Regions from separate parts of the Enterobacter sp. R4-368 genome, predicted to be linked through region 1. Evidence: predicted binding sites of a transcription regulator. Region 1 holds the regulator's gene; each other region holds the start of a gene.

Evidence for each region. The regulator PurR, encoded in region 1, represses purine synthesis genes. The targets are predictions, from matches to a motif close to CANGCAAACGTTTGCNTG.
Region 2: the regulator PurR is predicted to act here: its motif matches at 3,812-3,829, upstream of rbsD (D-ribose pyranase).
Region 3: the regulator PurR is predicted to act here: its motif matches at 4,324-4,341, upstream of purH (bifunctional phosphoribosylaminoimidazolecarboxamide formyltransferase/IMP cyclohydrolase).
Region 4: the regulator PurR is predicted to act here: its motif matches at 2,834-2,851, upstream of purE (5-(carboxyamino)imidazole ribonucleotide mutase).

Annotation. Positions count from the first base shown of each region.
Region 1 covers NC_021500.1:727,792-733,631, reverse strand. The annotation lists gene punC (purine nucleoside transporter PunC) at 1-1,114, opposite strand, end outside; gene punR (DNA-binding transcriptional activator PunR) at 1,227-2,138, shown strand; gene purR (HTH-type transcriptional repressor PurR) at 2,157-3,182, opposite strand; gene cydH (cytochrome bd-I oxidase subunit CydH) at 3,480-3,569, shown strand; gene H650_RS03315 (MFS transporter) at 3,738-4,907, shown strand; gene sodB (superoxide dismutase [Fe]) at 4,962-5,543, opposite strand; gene H650_RS03305 (C40 family peptidase) at 5,668-5,840, opposite strand, start outside.
Region 2 covers NC_021500.1:3,019,649-3,025,488, reverse strand. The annotation lists gene rbsB (ribose ABC transporter substrate-binding protein RbsB) at 1-867, opposite strand, end outside; gene rbsC (ribose ABC transporter permease) at 894-1,859, opposite strand; gene rbsA (ribose ABC transporter ATP-binding protein RbsA) at 1,865-3,370, opposite strand; gene rbsD (D-ribose pyranase) at 3,378-3,797, opposite strand; gene kup (low affinity potassium transporter Kup) at 4,002-5,840, opposite strand, start outside.
Region 3 covers NC_021500.1:3,289,633-3,295,472, forward strand. The annotation lists gene H650_RS15505 (YjaG family protein) at 1-100, shown strand, start outside; gene hupA (nucleoid-associated protein HU-alpha) at 287-559, shown strand; gene H650_RS15515 (DUF1481 domain-containing protein) at 572-1,267, shown strand; gene purD (phosphoribosylamine--glycine ligase) at 1,308-2,600, opposite strand; gene purH (bifunctional phosphoribosylaminoimidazolecarboxamide formyltransferase/IMP cyclohydrolase) at 2,616-4,205, opposite strand; rRNA gene H650_RS15530 (16S ribosomal RNA) at 4,781-5,840, shown strand, end outside.
Region 4 covers NC_021500.1:4,271,345-4,277,184, reverse strand. The annotation lists gene cysS (cysteine--tRNA ligase) at 1-1,400, opposite strand, end outside; gene ppiB (peptidylprolyl isomerase B) at 1,574-2,068, shown strand; gene lpxH (UDP-2,3-diacylglucosamine diphosphatase) at 2,072-2,794, shown strand; gene purE (5-(carboxyamino)imidazole ribonucleotide mutase) at 2,923-3,432, shown strand; gene purK (5-(carboxyamino)imidazole ribonucleotide synthase) at 3,429-4,496, shown strand; partial or broken gene mnmH (tRNA 2-selenouridine(34) synthase MnmH) at 4,587-5,667, shown strand; gene H650_RS19885 (methionine ABC transporter permease) at 5,664-5,840, opposite strand, start outside.

The DNA of each region.
Region 1 (5,840 bases):
GTAGTACCATTGCCAGCATGACACTGGTGGTCGTCAGCAGTGGTGTGGCGATGAGCCATGAGACCACCAGGCTTGCCAGAAAACATAAACCCAGCTGTAGCGTATTCTGTAGGGCGGCTGCGCGGCCGGTTGCCTGCGGGAAAGGACGCAGCGCCTGCGCGACCACGATAGGGTAAATCGCGCCGTTGGCCATTGCCATAAAGCAGAAGGGGATGAGCAGCGCGGCCAGCGACACGTCCGGCATAAAACCGACGGCCCAGGTGGCGAGGACACTTAACGCGAACGCCCCCAGCAGCCATGGCAACAAACGAGAACCCTGCCATTTCTGCAACGCGGCACGGCAACCGTAACCGCCCACCAAAAAGGCGATGGTTTGCGGCACATAACTGAGGCCAATAACCGATGGGCCATAACCCATTTCATGCAGAATAAACGGTGAACCGGTCAGCCAGGCGAAGAAACTGGCTGAGCAGGCGGCATAGATAATCACATTCCCGCGATAATCCCGGGCACGCAGCAGATCCATAAATGTCAGCGGTTGTTCGTGGTGTTCACTTTTCTGCGCGGGTGATTTCAGCCGCCATGCCGGGATCATCAGAATTAGCGTTATCGCCAGTAAAGTGGCGAAAATGGCCTGCCAGCTGAAATGCGCAAGGATCCAGGCGCCCAGCAGCGGTGCCAGTGCCGGCGTCAAACCCACGAGCGGCATAATGGTGGCGAAGATGCGATTGACGCGATGCGCGGGGTAGTTATCCGTCACCAGCGCCTGCCAGCTTACTGTCGCGGCGCAGACGCCGACCGCCTGGAGAAAGCGCAGTACCAGCAGCAGGGTTGCATCACGTACCCATAATGTTCCAAGACAGCCCAGCGCGAAAATCGCCAGCCCGGCCAGCAAAACCGGCTTGCGACCATAGCGATCTGATAGCGGCCCCCATACCAGTTGCGCAATGGCAAAGCCCGCCAGAAACAGGCTTAAAGTCGCGCTAACCACCGCAGACGATGTGTCTAAATCTTGCTGTATCGCGCTGAAGGCGGGGAGGTACATATCAGTGGCTAAAAAGCCGAGCACGCTTAATCCCGCGAGCCAGACTAAAAATCCGTTGCCAGGTTGCATTGGTGTTTCTCTTTAATTGCAGGTAATCAGGGCTGTCGAGTGTAAGGAGTGCATTAGCGCTTGTGAAACGCTAATATTTGCGTAGTGGTTTCAAATTTTTTGCAGGCAGATTATGTGGTCAGAATATTCGCTGGAAGTGGTTGATGCTGTCGCGCGCAATGGCAGTTTTAGCGGTGCGGCGCAGGAGTTACACCGTGTACCTTCTGCGGTGAGCTATACCGTGCGGCAACTTGAAGAGTGGCTGGCTGTTCCGCTGTTTGAACGCCGCCATCGGGATGTTGAGCTTACGCCTGCCGGAGTCTGGTTTTTGAAAGAAGGGCGAGCTGTTATCAAAAAAATGCAGATCACCCGTCAGCAGTGCCAGCAAATTGCCAACGGCTGGCGCGGGCAACTGGCGATCGCCGTCGACAACATCGTAAAACCTGAACGTACCCGGCAATTAATCGTCGATTTCTATCGACATTTCAGTGATGTTGAGTTGCAGGTCTACCAGGAAGTCTTTAACGGTGTCTGGGATGCGCTTGCTGACGGGCGGGTGGAGCTGGCGATCGGCGCAACGCAGGCTATTCCCGTCGGTGGGCGTTATGCGTTTCGCGATATGGGAATGCTGAGCTGGAAATGCGTGGTTTCCAGTCGCCATCCGCTGGCGTCACTGGCAGGCCCGCTTAGCGACGATACCTTGCGCAACTGGCCTTCACTTATCCAGGAAGATACGTCCCGCTCGTTGCCGAAACGTATTACCTGGCTGCTGGATAATCAGAAACGCGTGATTGTTCCTGATTGGGCGTCGTCGGAGGCGTGCTTATCGGCAGGGTTATGCGTGGGAATGGTGCCGGCCCACTTTGCCCGCCCGCGGCTCGACAGCGGTGACTGGGTTGCGCTGACCCTGGAAAATCCCTTCCCGGATGCGGCGTGCTGCCTGACATGGCAACAAAATGAGGCGTCCCCGGCGTTAAACTGGCTGCTGGAATATCTGGGAGATAGCGAAACGCTGAATGACGAGTGGTTACGGGAGCCGAATTAACGGCTCCGTAATAAGCGGTTAGCGGCGGTAGTCGCGGAACGGGCCATCGGCCACGGAACGGCGTTCAACCAGACGCGGATGTACTTCAATAGACTGCGACTCTTCGCGCTTGTTGACGATACGATCAAGCAGCATGGTAAACGCCGTTTCTCCCAGCGAATCTTTCGGCTGGTGAATCGTGGTCAGGGCCGGGGTGAAGAAGCGTGAGTTACGTACGTTGTCATAACCAATCAGGGAAATATCCTGCGGTACGCGTAAACCCATCTCATCGGCAGCGCACAGTGCGCCCATCGCCATAATGTCACCGCCGCAAAAGACTGCGGTAGGGCGATGCGCCTGATTGAGGATTTGCTGCATCGCGCGATAGCCGGATTCCGGCTCGAAATCGCCCTGCACGATCCAGTTTTCCGGCACGCTGATAAGGGCTTCTTCCATCGCTTTCATAAAGCCGGCCAGACGGCCAGCGCCAGTGTTACGCTCCAGCGGGCCGGGGATCACGCCAATATCGCGGTGTCCGCGATCAATAAGGTAGCGCCCGGCCATATAACCGCCTTCAAAGGCGTTATCAATAACGGAATCCGTAAAGTCGGCCTTCGCTTCGCCCCAGTCCATCACTACCATCGGAATATGGCGGTACTCTTCCAGCATGCTCAACAGCGATTCCGGGTATTCGGAACACATTACCAGCAAACCATCAACGCGCTTTTGCGCCATCATCGACAGATAAGCACGCTGTTTTTCGAGGCTATTCCAGGCATTGCCGAGGATCAGGGTATAACCCTTCTGGAAGCACTTTTTCTCTACGGCTTCAATAATTTCAGCAAAGTAGGCCGCTTCACTGCTGGTGGCCAGCAAGCCGATCGATTTAGTGTGATTCACTTTCAGGCTGCGGGCGACGGCGCTGGGGGAATAGTGCAACTCTTTAATCGCCGCCCACACAGCGTTGCGCGTCTCTTCGGCGACGAAACGGGTTTTGTTAATTACATGTGATACGGTTGTAGTGGAAACGTTTGCTCGTTTCGCTACGTCTTTAATCGTTGCCATCAGATATCACTCCAGACCATATCATAAGCTCCTGATAATACTTAAGGTAAACGTTTGCCTTTAATCACCCTGTACCCATCAAAGGGGGTGCGGTACGCCGGGAAAACGACACTGGACGTCAGGAGGGGAGTCAATGGCCGGTACGCTAATAAATTTAGCGTCGAATTTTGTCTGATCTTGAGCAAAAGGGGAAGTATTAAAACGTTTCTCCTGCGAATTCCCGCAAGATTTTTAAGATAATTTGTGCAAAAATGCGTTATCTCACTTTTTGTGGGGAAATTAAAAAGGGGAAAATTGATGAGCACCGATCTGAAGTATTCTTTAATCACTACCGTCATCGTTCTGAGCCTGATTGTTTTCGGCGGTCTGACTGCTGCACTGCATTGATCTATCGCGAGGGAGAGCCTTTTCTCCCTCGGTTTTCTTCCCCGCCATTGTTATCACTTCTGCAATAATCTTTTGTCATTCTGCTAACTTCTGTTTTTTGTGATAGCTGTCATACTTTTGGCTTCAGCGACAGGGTCGCAAGTCGGCATGTCTATTTTGGAGTCACAGATGAAAATTAATTTCCCTTTGCTTGCCCTGGCGATTGGCGCCTTCGGCATTGGTACCACCGAGTTTTCCCCGATGGGATTACTGCCGGTTATTGCCCGCGGCGTCGACGTTTCTATTCCGGCGGCGGGGATGCTGATTAGCGCCTACGCTATCGGCGTAATGGTCGGTGCGCCGTTAATGACATTGCTGCTGTCTCACCGCGGCAGACGCAATGCCCTGATCTTTTTGATGGCGATTTTTACGCTCGGTAACGTGCTGTCGGCGATTGCGCCGGATTACGCCACATTAATGCTGGCGCGGATCGTCACCAGCCTGAACCACGGCGCGTTTTTTGGTCTTGGCTCGGTGGTGGCGGCAAGCGTTGTCGCCAAAGAGAAGCAGGCCAGCGCAGTGGCAACCATGTTTATGGGGCTGACCATTGCTAACATTGGCGGTGTGCCTGCCGCAACCTGGCTGGGTGAAACCATTGGCTGGCGTATGTCCTTCATGGCCACCGCCGGGCTGGGTGTGATTGCCATGGCAAGCCTGTTCTTTTCGCTGCCGAAAGGTGGCACAGGTGAGCGCCCGGACGTACGTAAAGAGCTGTCGGTACTGGTACGCCCACAAGTGTTGTCCGCATTGCTGACCACCGTGCTCGGCGCAGGCGCCATGTTCACGCTGTATACCTACATTGCGCCGGTACTGCACACCATTACCGATGCCACTCCCGTTTTTGTGACGGCGATGCTGGTGTTGATTGGCGTTGGTTTCTCCATTGGTAATTATCTTGGCGGCAAACTGGCGGATCGCTCGGTCACCGGCACGCTGAAAGGTTTTTTGATCCTGCTGATTGCCATCATGCTGGCGATCCCGTTCCTGGCGCGCAGTGAAGTGGGCGCAGCCATCAGCATGGTGGTGTGGGGCGCGGCGACGTTTGCGGTGGTTCCGCCGTTGCAGATGCGTGTCATGCGCGTTGCGCATGAAGCACCGGGCCTTTCATCTTCAGTCAATATCGGTGCCTTTAACCTCGGTAACGCGCTGGGCGCGGCAGCCGGTGGGGCAGTGATTTCCGCTGGGCTGGGTTATGATTTCGTCCCGGTTATGGGGGCAATTATTGCCGGGCTGGGCCTGCTGGTGGTGCTGTTCTCTGGTCACTCTCAGCCAGAACGTGCCTGTGCCGCAGCAGAATAAATAGCACAAATGCAAAAAAGGAGGGGCTAGCCCCTCCTTTGTTTTATGCCGCGTTTATGCCGCTAAATTTTTGGCCACGAATGACCAGTTTACCAGCGCCCAGAAATGTTCGAGGTAGTTCGGACGCGCATTACGGTAATCGATGTAATACGCATGTTCCCAGACATCGACGGTTAACAGCGGGGTTGCATCGCTTGTCAGCGGAGTGCCCGCATTAGACGTTGAAACAATGGCTAATGTGCCATCCGCTTTTTTCACCAGCCACGTCCAGCCAGCACCGAAGTTTTTAACCGCAGCATCGGTGAATTGCGCTTTGAATTCGGCAAAGCTGCCGAATGATTTGGCGATAGCTGCCGCCAGCTCACCGGTCGGTTCACCGCCAGCATTCGGGGCCAGGCAGTTCCAGTAGAAAGTATGATTCCAGACCTGGGCTGCATTATTGAACACGCCGCCTTCGCTGCTTTTCACAATCTCTTCCAGCGATTTACCTTCAAAAGCGCTGCCTTTGATCAGGTTGTTGAGGTTGGTGACATACGTCTGATGGTGTTTACCATAGTGGTATTCCAGCGTTTCGGCTGAGATATGCGGCGCCAGGGCGTCTTTTGCATACGGTAATGCAGGTAATTCAAACGACATTGCTATTCTCCTTTCATTATTTTAATAACACCCAATAGCCCTACTGGATGTGCGGATTAGGGTAGCAAATCGAAAGGCCAGACAAAAGAGGGAGTTACCTGCCGCAGGCGCGGCAGGTGAGGGGTCAGCGAATGGTTTTCGGCGTCACGACGCGACGCGCGCCAACATAATGGCGCTGCCAGTAATCTTCACTCAGCGAGGTAACCTGAATGTCCTGGCCGCTACGCGGAGACTGAATGAATTTACCATTACCGACGTACACGCCCACGTGATCGGCGGTACCACGGCCCTGGGTAC
Region 2 (5,840 bases), 2.3 Mb from region 1:
ATCAACCGGGTTTTTGGCGTAGACTTTTTCACCTTTCAGCACTTTGTCTGCGGTATCCACGCCTTTCGCGCCGATCTGCTCCGGCAACTGAGCGATAGTCGCCGCCAGTTTACCGTCGTTAACCGCTTTCACGCCGTCTGGCGTACCGTCAAAGCCGACCACCATCACATCAGTTTTACCGGCAGTTTGCAGGGCGCGCAACGCACCCAGCGCCATTTCATCGTTCTGCGCGAAAACAGCCTGCACGTCCGGATGCGCGGTCAGCAGGTTCTGCATCACGTTCAGGCCTTTAGTGCGGTCGAAGTCAGCCGGCTGGCTGGCCAGCACGTTGAATTTGTGCGCAGCAACTGCCTGCTGGAAGCCTTCACCACGTTCACGTGCAGCGGACGTCCCGGCAATACCCGCCAGTTCGATCACTTTCGCGCCTTCGCCCGCTTTCTTAGCAATGTAATCACCGGCGATTTTGCCGCCCAGTACGTTATCAGAAGCGATATGGCTTACCACTTCGCCGCTGGAAGCCACACGGTCAAGGGTGATCACCGGGATTTTCGCCTGGTTTGCCATTTTCACAGCGTTACCTACAGCGTCGGAATCGGTCGGGTTGATCAGCAGCAATTTGGTGCCGCGCACGGTCAGGTCCTGCACGTTCGCCAGCTCTTTCGCCGGGTTGTTTTGCGAGTCCAGTACCACCAGGTCATAACCCAGTTTGTCCGCTTCTTTCTGCGCGCCATCCTTCAGGGAAACGAAGAACGGGTTGTTCAGCGTGGAAATCACCAGAGCAATAGAGTCTTTCGCCATCGCGTTTGCGCTTACGGTGGCGCTCAGTGCAACAGCAGAAACCAGAGTGGCCAGTTTTTTCATGTTCATTTTCATGAGTCCTGTTGTGTAGGTAATTACTGCTTTTTGTTGTCTACCAGCACCGCAAGCAGAATCACCACTGCTTTAACGATCATCTGGTAATAGGAGGAAACGCTCAGCAAATTCAATCCATTATTGAGGAAGCCAAGGATCAATGCGCCGATTAGTGTACCGACAATACGCCCTTTGCCACCTGCGAGACTGGTCCCACCCAAAACAACCGCAGCGATAGCATCCAGCTCATAACCTGCTCCCGCAGTAGGTTGCGCCGAGGAAAGACGCGCCACTTCAATAATGCCCGCCAGCGAGGCCAGAAGGCCGCACAGGGAGTAAACGATAACTTTGACTTTATCAACGCTGATACCGGACAAGCGCGTCGCCGCCTCGTTACCGCCTAATGCATAGATATAGCGGCCCAAACGGGTGTGATGCAACAGATACCACGCCGCGATAAAGACGATCGCCATCAGCCATACCGGTGTCGGAATACCGAACGGGCGACCAATACCGAACCAGCCAAACACATCCGCGTTATCAGTAAAACCGGTATTCACCGGGCTACCGTTGGTATAAACCAGCGTCACACCGCGCAGCAGCAACATCATCACCAGCGTGGCGATAAACGCCTGCACGCGGCCTTTCGCGACAATCGTACCGGTCAGTGCGCCAACAGCCGCACCGAGCGCCAGCGCGCCGACAACCGCCACCAGCGCGTTAACTTCCATTCCCACCAGCGAGGCGGCGACCGCGCCGGTGAGCGCTAACAGGGAACCGACGGACAGATCGATCCCCGAGGTTAAAATAACCAGCGTCATACCGACCGCCATAATGGCGTTGACCGAGGTCTGTTGCAGAATGTTTAACAGGTTATTGACGGTAAAAAAGTTGGGGCTCATGGTCGAGACAATCGCAATCAGCACCAGCAGGGCAATCAACGATTTTTGTTCCATCAACCATGCTTTGGTGAAATAACGGCGACCAGAAACAGCCTGGGTAGTCATCTTTTTTACTCCTGATTCACACGATTAAGCTTGCCCACAGCGGCAGCCATCAACACTTCCTGAGTGGCCTGCTCGCGCGTGAATTCACCGCCGAGATGCCCTTCATGCATCACCATTATGCGATCGCTCATGCCCAGCACTTCCGGCATTTCAGAGGAGACAAGAATGATGCTCAGGCCATCGGCCTTAAACTGGTTAATTAACTGATAAATCTCTTTTTTCGCCCCAACGTCGACACCACGCGTCGGCTCGTCGAGGATCAGCACTTTCGGCCGCGTCATCAGACCGCGAGCAATCGCCACTTTTTGCTGATTCCCGCCGGAGAGCAAACCAATGGCCTGCTCCATAGAAGGCGTTTTCACATTAAACAGACGAATAAAATCATTTACCGCCTGCTGCTCATCTTTGTGTTTCAGCGTACCGCCCGCATGGCTGAAATAACGCAGCGCAGTCAGCGACATATTCTCTTTCACGGACATGCCGAGCACTAAGCCATCGCGCTTGCGGTCTTCCGAAATATAAACAATACCGTTTGCCAGCCCGTCCTGCGGTGAGCGGGTGATCACTTCATGGCCGTCGAGCGTGACATAACCGCTGGTGCGCGGCAGCGCGCCATACAGCACTTTCATCAGCTCGGTGCGCCCCGCGCCCATCAATCCGGCCACGCCAAGAATTTCGCCTTTACGCAGTGTAAAACTGACGTTTTCCACGCCCGGCCCACAGAGCTTATCAACGGTAAGGCGAATTTCGCCCGGCGCTTTATCCAGCCGCGGATATTGATCTTCCAGTTTGCGGCCTACCATCATTTCAATCAGCGTATCTTCGGTCAGCGTGGCTACTTCGCGTTCGGCAATAAATTGCCCGTCACGAAAGACGGTCACGTCATCGCAAATCTCGAAGATCTCTTTCATGCGGTGAGAAATATAGACGATGCCGCGCCCCTGCGATTTCAGCTCGCGAATGACACGAAACAGCGATTCGGTTTCGGTATCGGTCAGGGCATCGGTTGGCTCATCCATAATGATGACCTGCGATTCGTAGCTCATCACTTTGGCGATTTCGACCATCTGCTGATCGCCAATCGACAGTTCGCCGACCAGCCGCTCGCTTTTAAAACGCAGATTCAGCTTCGCCAGCAGTTTGTCAGCTTCGGCAAACATCTTTTTCCAGTCGATTTTGCCAAAGCGATTCACAAACTCGCGGCCGAGAAAGATGTTCTCGGCAATGGTGAGTTGCGGGATCAGGTTCAGTTCCTGGTGGATGATGCCAATACCGGCTTCCTGGGAGGATTTCGGCCCGGTGAAGGTGGTTTCTTTGCCTAACCACAGCAGCGAACCGGCGTCACGGGTGTAGATACCCGTCAGCACTTTCATCATCGTTGATTTGCCGGCGCCGTTTTCACCCACCAGCGCCATTACGCGGCCTGGGTAAACATTCAGCGCCGCGCCGGAGAGGGCTTTTACGCCGGGAAAGGCTTTGTCGATGCCTTTGAGTTGTAGTAACGCGTCCATGATGGCCTCAGAAGGTCACGCCAGCACAGAGAATGATATTCGCAAACGGGGAACACTCCCCGCTGCGAATCACCGCATGACTGTCCGCGGTGTGTTTTTTAAATTGCTCGTGCGTAACGTACCGCACTTCTATGTTATTTCCCTGGTGTTGCTGCAGCTGCTCAATATGCTTGAGCAACGTTTCATGGAGCTGCGGATTATGCTGCTTAATCTCCGAGGCGATAATCGCGGACTCAACCTGCATTTCCGCCGTCACCACTTCCAGTACTTGCATAAAGGAAGGCACGCCCTGCGTTAATGCCATATCAATACGTTGCGTGTTACGCGGCACCGGCAACCCGGCATCACACACCACCAGCGAATCGGTATGACCAAGACGAGAGATGACTGACGAGATATCAGCGTTAAGCACACGACCTTTTTTCATTTTTTATGCTCCATCAGCGAAACGTTTCGCTGGATGCAGTGTAGTACGAAGAATGTGCAGAAAACCATCTTGCCGTTACAGAAGTGTGATCGATATCGAAACGTTTCGCTTGTCGAAATGATGAAAAAAACAGCTTTCCTGTTTTAAGTGAAATAGACAGTAATTAATAGCAAAAACCCCTCATAGAGAGGGGTTTTATTAGCATTAAATTTCGACCTGCGTTCCCAGTTCTATCACCCTATTTGGCGGGATCTCAAACTGGTCTGGCGCGCGTAGCGCGTTGCGCTGCAGCACCAGATAGAGTTTACCGCGCAGACGCAAATACCAGGGACGTTTGCCCAGAATTAACGACTCATGCGACATAAAGAACGAGGTTTCCATCATGCGGCAGTTCAGCCCTTCCAGCCCGCAACGGTGGAACACCTCTTCCACATTTGGCGTTTCGCGCCAGCCGTAGCTCGCCACCACACGCCAGAAAGTCGGCGACAATTGCTCAATCTGCACCCGGCGTACATTGTGCACGTACGGCGCATCTTCAGTACGCAGGGTCAGCAGGATCACTCGCTCATGCAGCACCTTGTTGTGCTTCAGGTTATGCATCATCGCGAACGGAATAACGTTCAATGCCCGCGACATATAGACCGCTGTGCCCGGTACGCGCACCGGCGGTGATTTCTCCAGCGAGGCAATCATCGCCTCCAGAGAGTTACCGTGTTCATGCATACGGCGCAGCAGGCGGAAACGCTCGCTCTTCCAGGTGGTCATCACCATGAACATCACCAGCCCCAAAGTTAATGGCAACCAACCGCCGGAGACGATTTTATCGAGGTTCGCCGAGAACAGCGGCACATCGATAGAGAGGAATAAAAGCAGAAGCAGCCCCACCAGCACTTTGTTCCAGTGCCAGTTTTTGCGCGCCACCGTGGTGGAGAGAATGGAGGTCAGCACCATCGTACCGGTTACGGCGATACCGTACGCCGCCGCCAGGTTACTGGAGTGCTCAAAGCTGACAATAACCAGCACCACTGCAAAGTAGAGCAGCCAGTTAATGAACGGGATATAGATCTGCCCGGATTCCATCTCCGAGGTATGGATGATGCGCATCGGTGCCAGATACCCCAGACGCACGGCCTGGCGCGTCAGCGAGAACACGCCGGAAATCACCGCCTGCGAGGCAATCACCGTCGCCAGCGTGGCGATAATCAGCATTGGGATCAGCGCCCATTCCGGCGCAAGCAGGAAGAAGGGGTTTTTAATCGCTTCCGGCGTTTTCAGTAGCAACGCGCCCTGGCCAAAGTAGTTCAGCACCAGCGACGGCAGCACAACGATAAACCACGCCACGCGGATCGGCAGCTTACCGAAGTGGCCCATATCCGCATACAGCGCTTCCACCCCGGTGATCGACAGCACCACCGCGCCCAGCGCCACAAAGGAGATAGCTTTATATTGCAGGAAGAAGTTCACCGCCCAAACGGGGTTCAGCGCCTGCAACACCTCAGGATTATCAATAATGCTGCGTGCACCGAGCACCGCGAGAATCAAAAACCACGCCAGCATAATGGGCGCAAACAGCTTACCCACAAGACCAGTACCATGTTTCTGGATCGCGAACAGCAGGGTTAACACCACAATCGACAGCGGCACAATCCAGGCGTCGAGCGAAGGCGCGATAATTTCCAGCCCCTCTATCGCCGACATCACCGAGATGGCGGGCGTGATGACCACTTCGCCATAGAAGAAGCTGCCGCCAATCAGTCCCATGATCACCAGCACCGAGGTCATCCTTGCGGATGTATTGCGCCCGGCCAGCGACATGAGGGTTAAGATCCCGCCTTCACCGGCGTTATCCGCCCGCATGACAAAGGTCAGGTACTTAATGGAGACAACGAAAATTAGCAGCCAGAAGATGAGCGACAGAAAGCCGAACACAGCATCCCGTTCAACACCAAAGCCGAACTGACCGGACAAACATTCACGAAGTGTATAAAGCGGGCTGGTACCGATATCACCGTAGACAACCCCAATCGCCGCAAGCGTAACCGC
Region 3 (5,840 bases), 2.5 Mb from region 1:
GGCAGCCTGCGAAGAACGCGATATTGAGCTGATTAAAGGGCTGCGCGCAGACCTGCGTGAGGTCGGTGAGAGCAATATCGGTATAAATTTGCAGCAATGAGACAATAAAACGTGATTTAACGCCTGTTTTGTCGTGCCTGAAGGCTTCCCTTAATACCCTCGTCTGGTCTACATTTGGGGGGCGAAAATAAGTGGCTATCGGTGCGTGTATGCAGGAGAGTGCTTTTGAGGCATTTCCGTCGCACTCGATGCTTAGCAAGCGATAAACACATTGAAAGGATAACTTATGAACAAGACTCAACTGATTGATGTAATTGCAGACAAGGCTGATCTGTCTAAAGCGCAAGCGAAAGCTGCACTGGAATCCACCCTGGCTGCCGTTACTGAGTCTCTGAAAGCAGGTGATGCGGTACAACTGGTTGGTTTCGGTACCTTCAAAGTGAACCACCGCGCTGAGCGTACTGGCCGCAACCCGCAGACCGGTAAAGAAATCAAAATCGCCGCAGCTAACGTGCCGGCATTTGTTTCTGGTAAAGCACTGAAAGACGCAGTTAAGTAAGACCGCGTGGCAGTGAACAGTTTTGTCGAAGGGGCGGTTTCGCCCCTTTTGTCATTCTGGCGTCGCCCGCTGTTGTTGGCGGGCGCAGCGCTGTTACTGACAGCCTGCAGCCATGACTCCTCCTTACCGCCTTTTACCGCCAGCGGGTTTGCCGGCGATCAGGGCGCAGTGCGGATCTGGCGTAAAGATTCAGACGGTGAGACGCACTTGCTCGCCGCATTTAGCCCGTGGCACCACGGGAATACATCGCTTAGCGAATACCGCTGGCAGGGCGATACGTTAACTCTCATTGAACTCAATGTTTACGGTAAACCGCCGGAGCATATTCGCGTCCGTTTTGACGATCGCGGCGAGCTGAGCTTTATGCAGCGTGAGGTCGACGGGCAGAAACAGCAACTTTCCAGCGACCAGGTCGCGCTGTATCGCTACCGGGCAGAGCAGATCCGCCAGACCAGTGACGCGCTGCGTCAGGGGCGAGTGATCCTGCGTCAGGGGCGCTGGCAGGCCAACCATACGGTACAGACCTGTGAAGGGCAGACCGTGAAACCCGATCTGGATGATTACGCCTTAAACCGTATTGAGCAGCGTCAGAACCGCTCTGCGGTTGCGGTAAGCGTCGCATGGCTGGAAGCGCCGGAAGGCGCGCAGCTATTGCTGGTGGCGAATGCGGATTTCTGCCGCTGGCAGCCGACGGAAAAGAATTTCTGAAAACCCTCTCCCCGGTGGAGAGAGGGTGAAAGGGCGAGAGTTACTTGCCTTGCTCGCGCGCAATTGCGCGGTAACCAATATCCCGGCGGCTGAAGCTGCCATCCCAGTGAATATCGGTCATTAAGGCATACGCGCGCTGCTGCGCTTCGGCGACGGTGTCACCCAGCGCGGTAACGCACAGCACGCGCCCTCCGTTGGTCAGCACCTGGTCGTCGGCAGAGAGTTTGGTGCCTGCGTGGAACACTTTACCGTCAGCCACTTCTTCCAGCGGTAAACCGTGGATGACATCGCCATTGCGGTAGTTGCCCGGGTAACCACCGGCTGCAACCACAACGCCCAGCGATGCGCGACTATCCCACTCTGAGGTTTTCTCATCCAGCTTGCCTTCACACGCGGCCAGGCACAGCTCCACCAGGTCAGACTGCATGCGCAGCATAATTGGCTGTGTTTCCGGATCGCCAAAGCGGCAGTTGAACTCGATAACTTTCGGGTTGCCCTGCTTATCGATCATCAGCCCGGCATACAGGAAACCGGTGTAGGTATTGCCTTCTGCCGCCATGCCGCGCACGGTTGGCCATATGACGCGTTCCATGGTGCGCTGATGCACTTCATCCGTCACCACTGGCGCAGGCGAGTAAGCACCCATACCGCCGGTATTCGGGCCGGTATCGCCATCCCCGACGCGTTTGTGATCCTGGCTGGTGGCCATTGGCAGCACGTGTTCGCCGTCAACCATCACGATAAAGCTGGCTTCTTCGCCATCGAGAAACTCTTCAATCACAATGCGGTGGCCCGCGTCGCCAAAAGCATTGCCTGCCAGCATATCGTGAACCGCTGCTTCGGCTTCTTCGAGCGTCATGGCGACGATCACGCCTTTGCCCGCCGCCAGACCATCGGCCTTGATCACGATAGGCGCGCCTTTCTCACGCAGGTAAGCCAGCGCAGGCTCGATGTCGGTAAAATTCTGGTACTCGGCGGTCGGAATATTGTGGCGCGCGAGGAAGTCTTTGGTGAATGCTTTGGAGCCTTCCAGCTGCGCGGCACCCTGCGTTGGGCCAAAAATCTTCAGACCGGCCGCGCGAAACGCGTCGACCACGCCGATTACCAGCGGTGCTTCCGGGCCAACGATAGTCAGATCGATCTTCTCGTTCTGCGCAAAGCTCAGCAGCGCCGGGATGTCGGTTGCGCCAATCGCGACGTTTTGCAGCGTCGGTTCCAGTGCCGTACCGGCGTTACCCGGTGCGACAAAAACGGTATCAACCAGCGGTGACTGCGCGGCTTTCCATGCCAGCGCGTGTTCGCGCCCGCCGTTGCCAATTACTAATACTTTCATTGTCTGCTCCGTGGATTAATGGCGGAAGTGACGCATGTCGGTGAAAATCATCGCAATGCCGTGTTCGTCGGCGGCGGCAATGACTTCGTCATCGCGGATGGAGCCGCCAGGCTGAATAACGCAGGTCACGCCAACAGCGGCGGCGGCATCAATGCCGTCGCGGAACGGGAAGAACGCGTCAGAAGCCATGGCGGAACCTTTCACTTCCAGTCCTTCGTCACCGGCTTTGATCCCGGCGATTTTCGCCGAGTAGACGCGGCTCATCTGGCCTGCGCCAATGCCGATGGTCATGTTTTCTTTCGCGTAGACAATGGCGTTGGATTTGACGAATTTCGCTACTTTCCAGCAGAACAGCGCATCACGCAGCTCCTGCTCGGTCGGTTGGCGTTTGCTGACGACGAGCAGTTCACTTGCGCTTACCATGCCGAGATCTCTGTCCTGAACCAGCAGACCGCCGTTGACGCGTTTGAAATCGAGTCCCGGAACACGCTGCGTCCACTCGCCGCAGACCAGTACGCGGACATTCTGCTTAGCGGCGGTAATTTTCAGCGCCTCTTCGCTGGCGGACGGGGCGATGATCACTTCAACAAACTGGCGAGAAATGATCGCCTGGGCGGTTTCAGCGTCCAGCTCACGGTTAAAAGCGATGATGCCGCCGAATGCGGAGGTTGGATCGGTTTTATAAGCGCGATCGTAAGCCTCCAGAATTGAACCGCTAACCGCAACGCCGCAAGGATTGGCGTGTTTCACAATCACACACGCCGGTTCGCTGAACTCTTTCACGCACTCCAGCGCCGCATCGGTGTCGGCAATATTGTTATAGGAGAGCGCTTTGCCTTGCAGCTGCTGCGCGGTGGCAACGGAGGCCTCTTTGATCTCTTCTTCTATATAGAAGGCGGCTTGCTGGTGGCTGTTTTCGCCGTAGCGCATATCCTGCTTTTTAATGAAGTTCAGATTCAGGGTACGCGGGAAGCGACCGGCGGGTTCTTTTCTTTCGCCGTGATAGGCCGGAACCAGGCTGCCGAAGTAGTTGGCAATCATGCTGTCGTACGCCGCGGTGTGTTCAAACGCTTTAATCGCCAGGTCGAAACGGGTGGCAAGCAGAAGTGAACCTTCGTTGGCATCCATTTCATTAATAATGGCGGTGTAGTCGCTGCTCTTTACAACGATAGCGACATCTTTATGGTTCTTCGCGGCGGAGCGCACCATAGTCGGACCGCCGATATCAATATTCTCTACCGCATCTTCCAGTGAGCAACCTTCACGCGCGACGGTCTCGGCGAATGGATAAAGGTTAACGACCACCATATCGATCGGCGCAATTGCATGTTCTGCCATGATTGCGTCATCCTGCCCGCGACGACCCAGAATGCCGCCATGTACTTTCGGATGCAGGGTTTTCACGCGTCCATCCATCATTTCCGGAAAACCGGTGTAGTCGGAAACTTCAGTCACTGGCAGACCTTTTTCCGCCAGCAGACGCGCGGTGCCGCCGGTAGAGAGCAGTTCTACGCCACGCTGAGAGAGCGCCTGTGCGAATTCGACAATACCGGCCTTGTCAGAAACACTGAGCAAAGCGCGGCGGACTGGACGACGTTGTTGCATGGTAAATCCCCTGGATTTGTCTTTAACAGAGAGCGTTAGCTAAATATTAGGATCTTTATTGACCCTAAAACTTAGCTAATGCCCCAGCGAGGGCTCATGTTTTTTGCGCGGGCATTGTAACGAAAACGTTTGCGTAGCGCTCGCGAATTTTTGTACTTTTGCCGGATTGTGGATAAGTCTGTGTGTAAATGGGTATAAAGGCGGGTTTTGTTGTGGAATGCAGCAGTCAGTCATTTTTATGTCATTTTTCTATTGCGGGGGGCGGAGAACTCCCTATAATGCGCCTCCATCGACACGGCGGATGTGAATCACTTCACACAAACAGCCGGTTCGGTTGAAGAGAAAAAATCCTGAAAATCAGGGTTGACTCTGAAAGAGGAAAGCGTAATATACGCCACCTCGCGACAGAGCGCTAAAGCGCGTCGCACCTGCTCTTTAACAATTTATCAGACAATCTGTGTGGGCACTCAGGGTGACTGGATTCTTGACGTCCTCGGACGAAAAATGAATACCAAGTCTCAACGAGTGAACACGTAATTCATTACGAAGTTTAATTCATTGAGCATCAAACTTTTAAATTGAAGAGTTTGATCATGGCTCAGATTGAACGCTGGCGGCAGGCCTAACACATGCAAGTCGAACGGTAGCACAGAGAGCTTGCTCTCGGGTGACGAGTGGCGGACGGGTGAGTAATGTCTGGGAAACTGCCTGATGGAGGGGGATAACTACTGGAAACGGTAGCTAATACCGCATAACGTCGCAAGACCAAAGAGGGGGACCTTCGGGCCTCTTGCCATCAGATGTGCCCAGATGGGATTAGCTAGTAGGTGGGGTAACGGCTCACCTAGGCGACGATCCCTAGCTGGTCTGAGAGGATGACCAGCCACACTGGAACTGAGACACGGTCCAGACTCCTACGGGAGGCAGCAGTGGGGAATATTGCACAATGGGCGCAAGCCTGATGCAGCCATGCCGCGTGTATGAAGAAGGCCTTCGGGTTGTAAAGTACTTTCAGCGGGGAGGAAGGGAGTAAGGTTAATAACCTTATTCATTGACGTTACCCGCAGAAGAAGCACCGGCTAACTCCGTGCCAGCAGCCGCGGTAATACGGAGGGTGCAAGCGTTAATCGGAATTACTGGGCGTAAAGCGCACGCAGGCGGTCTGTCAAGTCGGATGTGAAATCCCCGGGCTCAACCTGGGAACTGCATCCGAAACTGGCAGGCTTGAGTCTCGTAGAGGGAGGTAGAATTCCAGGTGTAGCGGTGAAATGCGTAGAGATCTGGAGGAATACCGGTGGCGAAGGCGGCCTCCTGGACGAAGACTGACGCTCAGGTGCGAAAGCGTGGGGAGCAAACAGGATTAGATACCCTGGTAGTCCACGCCGTAAACGATGTCTATTTGGAGGTTGTGCCCTTGAGGCGTGGCTTCCGGAGCTAACGCGTTAAATAGACCGCCTGGGGAGTACGGCCGCAAGGTTAAAACTCAAATGAATTGACGGGGGCCCGCACAAGCGGTGGAGCATGTGGTTTAATTCGATGCAACGCGAAGAACCTTACCTGGTCTTGACATCCACAGAACTTTCCAGAGATGGATTGGTGCCTTCGGGAACTGTGAGACAGGTGCTGCATGGCTGT
Region 4 (5,840 bases), 1.5 Mb from region 1:
TACTTACGACGCCAGGTCGTGCCCTGCGGGCCATCTTCCAGCACGATACCCATCTCGTTCAGACGGTCACGCGCGGCATCGGCTGCCGCCCAGTCTTTCGCTTTACGCGCATCGAGGCGCTGCTGGATAAGCTTTTCGATCTCAGCCACTTCGCTGTCATCCGCCTGCGCGCCGCTTTGCAGGAAGAGATCCGGATCCTGCTCCAGCAGACCCAAAACGCCCGCCAGTTCACGCAGCTTTTTCGCCGCCGCATTTGCGCCCAGCGCATCCCCGTCATGCTTCAGCGTATTCACTTCGCGCGCGAGGTCAAACAGCACAGAATAGGCTTCCGGGGTGTTGAAGTCGTCATCCATGGCGTCGCAGAAGCGTTTCTGGAACAATTCACCGTTCTCAAAATAACGATGTTCGGCGTTATTGCTATCCGTACCACGCAGCGCGTTGTACAGACGCTCCAGCGCAGAACGCGCCTGTTTCAGGTTCTCTTCGCTGTAGTTCAACTGGCTGCGATAGTGACCGGACATCAGGAAGTAGCGCACGGTTTCCGCGTCGTAATACTTCAGCACGTCACGCACGGTAAAGAAGTTGCCGAGCGATTTTGACATCTTCTCGCGATCAACCATCACCATGCCGGAGTGCATCCAGTAATTTACGTACTCGCCGTCATGCGCACAGGTTGACTGGGCGATTTCGTTTTCGTGGTGCGGGAACATCAGATCGGAACCGCCACCGTGGATATCGAAATGCGAACCCAGCTGTTTGCAGTTCATCGCCGAACACTCAATGTGCCAGCCGGGACGCCCTTCGCCCCACGGCGATGGCCAGCTCGGCTCGCCAGGCTTGGACATTTTCCACAGCACGAAGTCCATCGGGTTGCGTTTTACTTCCGCGACTTCGACGCGTGCCCCCGCCTGCAACTGATCCAGATCCTGACGCGAAAGCTGACCATAAGTCGGATCCGTCGGCACCGAGAACATCACATCGCCGTTTTCAGCCACGTACGCATGTTCGCGATCCAGCAGGCGCTGTGTAATTTCAATAATTTCTGCAATATGGTGCGTTGCGCGCGGTTCGCTATCCGGGCGCAGGATATTGAGCGCGTCAAAATCCTTATGCATCTCAACGATCATCCGGTCGACCAGCGCGACAAAACTTTCGCCATTCTCATTAGCGCGCTTAATGATTTTGTCGTCAATATCGGTAATATTGCGGACATATTTCAGCTTATAGCCGAGAAAACGCAAATAGCGGGATACCACGTCAAAAGCGACAAAGGTACGGCCGTGACCGATATGACAGAGATCGTAAACGGTAATACCACACACGTACATGCCGACTTCCCCGGCATGGATAGGTTTGAATTCCTCTTTTTGGCGCGTCAGTGTATTAAAGATTTTTAACATCGAAGATTCCATGTGGACGTGTGTGGAACGAAAACCGCATATATTACCCGTAATTCAAACCCGAAGCAGCACACTTTGCAAGGTGATCCAGCCTCGCGGTTATGCTATAACAAGCGACTATCTCTGACCCACTGGCGGGTCTACGCACTACACTATCAGAACAGGATGCAATAATGGTTACTTTCCACACTAATCACGGCGACATCGTAATCAAAACCTTTGATGACAAAGCGCCTGAAACAGTTAAAAACTTCCTGGACTACTGCCGTGAAGGTTTCTACAACAACACGATTTTCCACCGTGTTATCAATGGCTTTATGATTCAGGGCGGCGGTTTCGAACCGGGCATGAACCAGAAAGTCACCAAAGACCCAATCAAAAACGAAGCCAACAACGGTCTGAAAAACACCCGTGGTACGCTGGCAATGGCGCGTACTCAGGCTCCGCACTCCGCTACCGCACAGTTCTTCATCAACGTGGCTGATAACGACTTCCTGAACTTCAGCGGCGAAAGCATGCAGGGCTGGGGCTACTGCGTGTTTGCCGAAGTAGTTGAAGGCATGGACGTTGTTGACAAGATCAAAGGCGTTTCCACCGGCCGCAGCGGCATGCACCAGGACGTGCCGAAAGAAGATGTGGTGATTGAAAGCGTGGACGTCAGCGAGTAATTGGTGGCGACACTCTTTATCGCAGATTTGCATCTGCAAACAGAAGAACCGGCGATCACCGCCGGTTTTCTGCGTTTTCTGGCCGGTACAGCGCGTGAAGCCGATGCGCTCTACATTTTGGGCGATTTGTTTGAAGCGTGGATCGGCGACGACGATCCGAACCCGCTACATCAGCAAATAGCCCAGGCGATCAAAGCCGTTGTCGATAGCGGTGTCCCCTGCTATTTCATTCACGGCAACCGTGATTTCCTGCTTGGTCAACGCTTCGCGCAAGCCTGCGGTATGCAGTTGTTACCTCAGGAACAGGTGCTCAATTTGTATGGCCGTAGCGTGCTGATTATGCATGGCGATACGCTCTGCACCGATGATGCCGGTTATCAGGCCTTTCGCGCCAAAGTGCACCAGCCCTGGCTGCAAAAGCTGTTCCTCACCCTGCCGCTGTTTATTCGCCGACGTATCGCCGCGAAAATGCGCGCCGGCAGTAAAGCCGCCAACAGCAGCAAGTCGCTTTCGATTATGGATGTAAACCAGCACGCCGTGGTGGAAGCCATGGAAAAACACCAGGTGCAGTGGTTGATCCACGGTCATACCCATCGCCCAGCAGTGCATGAACTCACCGCAAATAACGCGCCCGCTTTCCGTGCCGTTTTGGGCGCATGGCACAGCGAAGGTTCGATGGTGCGCGTCAGCGAAAGCGATGTCGAACTGATTCATTTCCCTTTCTGAATACGCTTGTGATTACGCGTCAAACGCGCGAAACATCGCTACGCAACCGTTTTCCTTGCCCGTTTTACATGCTATTCTCTGTGCCCTCTTATGTAGTCTGAAGCACACCCACAGGAGTTTTGAGACGTATGTCTTCAAGCAACCAACCGGCGCGCATCGCCATTGTTATGGGCTCGAAAAGCGACTGGGCCACCATGCAATTCGCCGCAGAAATCCTCGATACCCTGAACGTTCCGCACCATGTTGAAATCGTCTCCGCACACCGCACCCCGGATAAACTGTTTAGCTTCGCCGAAAGTGCGGAACAAAACGGTTACCAGGTGATTATTGCCGGTGCCGGCGGCGCGGCGCATCTGCCGGGCATGATCGCGGCGAAAACACTGGTGCCGGTACTGGGTGTGCCGGTACAAAGCGCGGCGTTAAGCGGTGTGGACAGCCTTTACTCTATTGTGCAGATGCCGCGCGGCATTCCGGTGGGAACGCTGGCAATTGGCAAAGCCGGTGCGGCCAACGCCGCGCTGCTGGCCGCACAGATCCTGGCGCAGCATGACGCGCAACTGCACCAGCGTCTGGCGGACTGGCGCAAATCTCAGACCGATGAGGTGCTGGATAATCCGGATCCGAGAGGCGCGGCATGAAACAGGTTTGCGTATTAGGCAACGGCCAGCTTGGCCGGATGTTGCGCCAGGCCGGTGAACCGCTCAGCATCGCGGTCTGGCCGGTTGGGCTGGATGACGCGCCGGAAGCGGTGCCGTTTCAACAGAGTGTTATCACCGCCGAAATTGAGCGTTGGCCGGAAACAGCGTTAACGCGCGAGCTGGCGCGCCATCCGGCGTTTGTTAACCGTGATGTGTTCCCGATCATTGCCGATCGCCTGACGCAAAAACAGTTATTCGACAAACTCGAACTGGCTACGGCACCGTGGCAGCTGCTGGCGAATAAAAGCGAATGGCCCGCCGTGTTTTCCCGCCTGGGCGAGCTGGCGATTGTTAAGCGCCGCGTGGGGGGCTATGACGGTCGTGGGCAGTGGCGTTTACGCACAGGCGAAACGGATCAGTTGCCGGACGACTGCTACGGTGAGTGCATTGTCGAACAGGGCATCAATTTTTCCGGTGAAGTATCGCTGGTCGGCGCGCGTGCGCGTGATGGCAGTACCGTTTTCTACCCGTTGACGCATAACCTGCATCAGGATGGCATTTTGCGTACCAGCGTGGTTTTCCCGCAGGCTAACGCCGCTCAGCAACAGCAGGCGGAAAACATGCTTTCTGCCATCATGCATGAGCTGAACTACGTCGGCGTGATGGCGATGGAGTGCTTTGTCACACCGGGTGGGTTGCTGATTAACGAGCTGGCGCCGCGCGTGCACAACAGCGGCCACTGGACGCAGAACGGTGCTTCTATCAGCCAGTTTGAACTGCATCTGCGCGCGGTGGTGGATCTGCCGTTACCGCCGCCGGTGGTCAACAGCCCGTCGGTGATGATCAACCTGATAGGCAGCGATCTGAATTACGACTGGTTGAAACTGCCGCTGGTGCATTTGCACTGGTACGACAAAGAGGTGCGTCCGGGGCGCAAAGTGGGTCATTTGAACCTGAACGATGATGACATGGCGCGTCTGAGTGCCACGCTGGAAGCGCTGGTGCCACTCCTGCCGCCCGAGTACGCAAGCGGCATTGCCTGGGCACAGTCAAAACTGCAGTAATCTCCCGCCGGGGAATTGATCTCCCTTGTTCGGGGCGTAAAATCTGCACGCTGGTGGGATTACCACCAGCGTTTTGCAGAAGGAAGCCCAATGAACGACACCACGGATTATCTCGCCCTCCTGCGGGATGAAACGCCTCTTATTGATGTTCGTGCACCGGTTGAGTTCGCCAAAGGTGCCATGCCTGCGGCTATCAATCTACCCTTAATGAACGACCATGAACGCGCGGCGGTAGGCACTTGCTATAAACGCGAAGGCGCGGAAGCCGCGCTTCGTCTGGGGCATCAACTGGTCAATGGCGAAAGCCCGTAAACAACGCATCGAAGCATGGCGGCAAGCCTGCGCGCAATATCCGCAGGGTTATCTTTGTTGCGCCCGCGGTGGTCAGCGTTCGCATATCGTTCAGCAATGGCTGCGAGAATGCCAGGTGGACTATCCGCTGGTGGTCGGCGGTTATAAAGCGCTGCGCCAGGCCGCCATCGAAGCAACGCAGCAATGCATGCAACGCCCGGCGCTGCTGGTGGGTGGCTGCACGGGAAGCGGCAAAACGTTGCTGGTGCGTTCGCAGCGTAACGGCATCGACCTTGAAGGGCTCGCCCGGCATCGCGGTTCCTCGTTTGGCCGGACGCTGCAACCGCAGCGCTCGCAGGCCAGTTTCGAAAACCAGCTGGCAGCGGCGCTACTGAAAGTGACGCCCGCGTTCTGGCTGCTGGAAGACGAAAACGCCGCGATTGGGGCGAACCATCTGCCAGCCGTGGTGCGCGAGAGAATGGCGCAATCGCCGCTGGTGGTAGTGGAAGATCCCTTTGCACAACGCCTGGAGCGTTTACGCGTCGACTATTTCGTAGAGATGCACGCGGCGTTTATCACCCGCGACGGTGAGGAAGAGGGCTGGCGTCAGTATGCCGAATATCTGCGTCACGGGCTTTTTGCCATTCGCCGCCGCCTGGGATTACAGCGCTACGCGGAATTGACGCAACATCTGGAGAACGCGCTGAGCCAGCAGCAGCGTAGCGGCAGTACCGAGGAACACTTCGCGTGGCTCGTGCCGTTGCTGGAGGAGTACTACGATCCGATGTACCGCTACCAGCTTGAGAAGCGCGCGAAAGCTATTCGCTTTCGCGGCACTTTTGCTGAAGTAGCGGCCTGGCTGGCGGCACACACGGCTTAATGACGATCGCGTTTATCGGCGCGTTTCGCCAGCCAGTCTCCCAGCACCTGGACTATCTGCACCAGAATAATCAGCGCGATAACCGTTACGATCATCACCTGGGTTTCATAACGGTAATAGCCGTAGCGGATCGCCAGATCGCCCACACCACCACCGCCGACAATCCCGGCCAT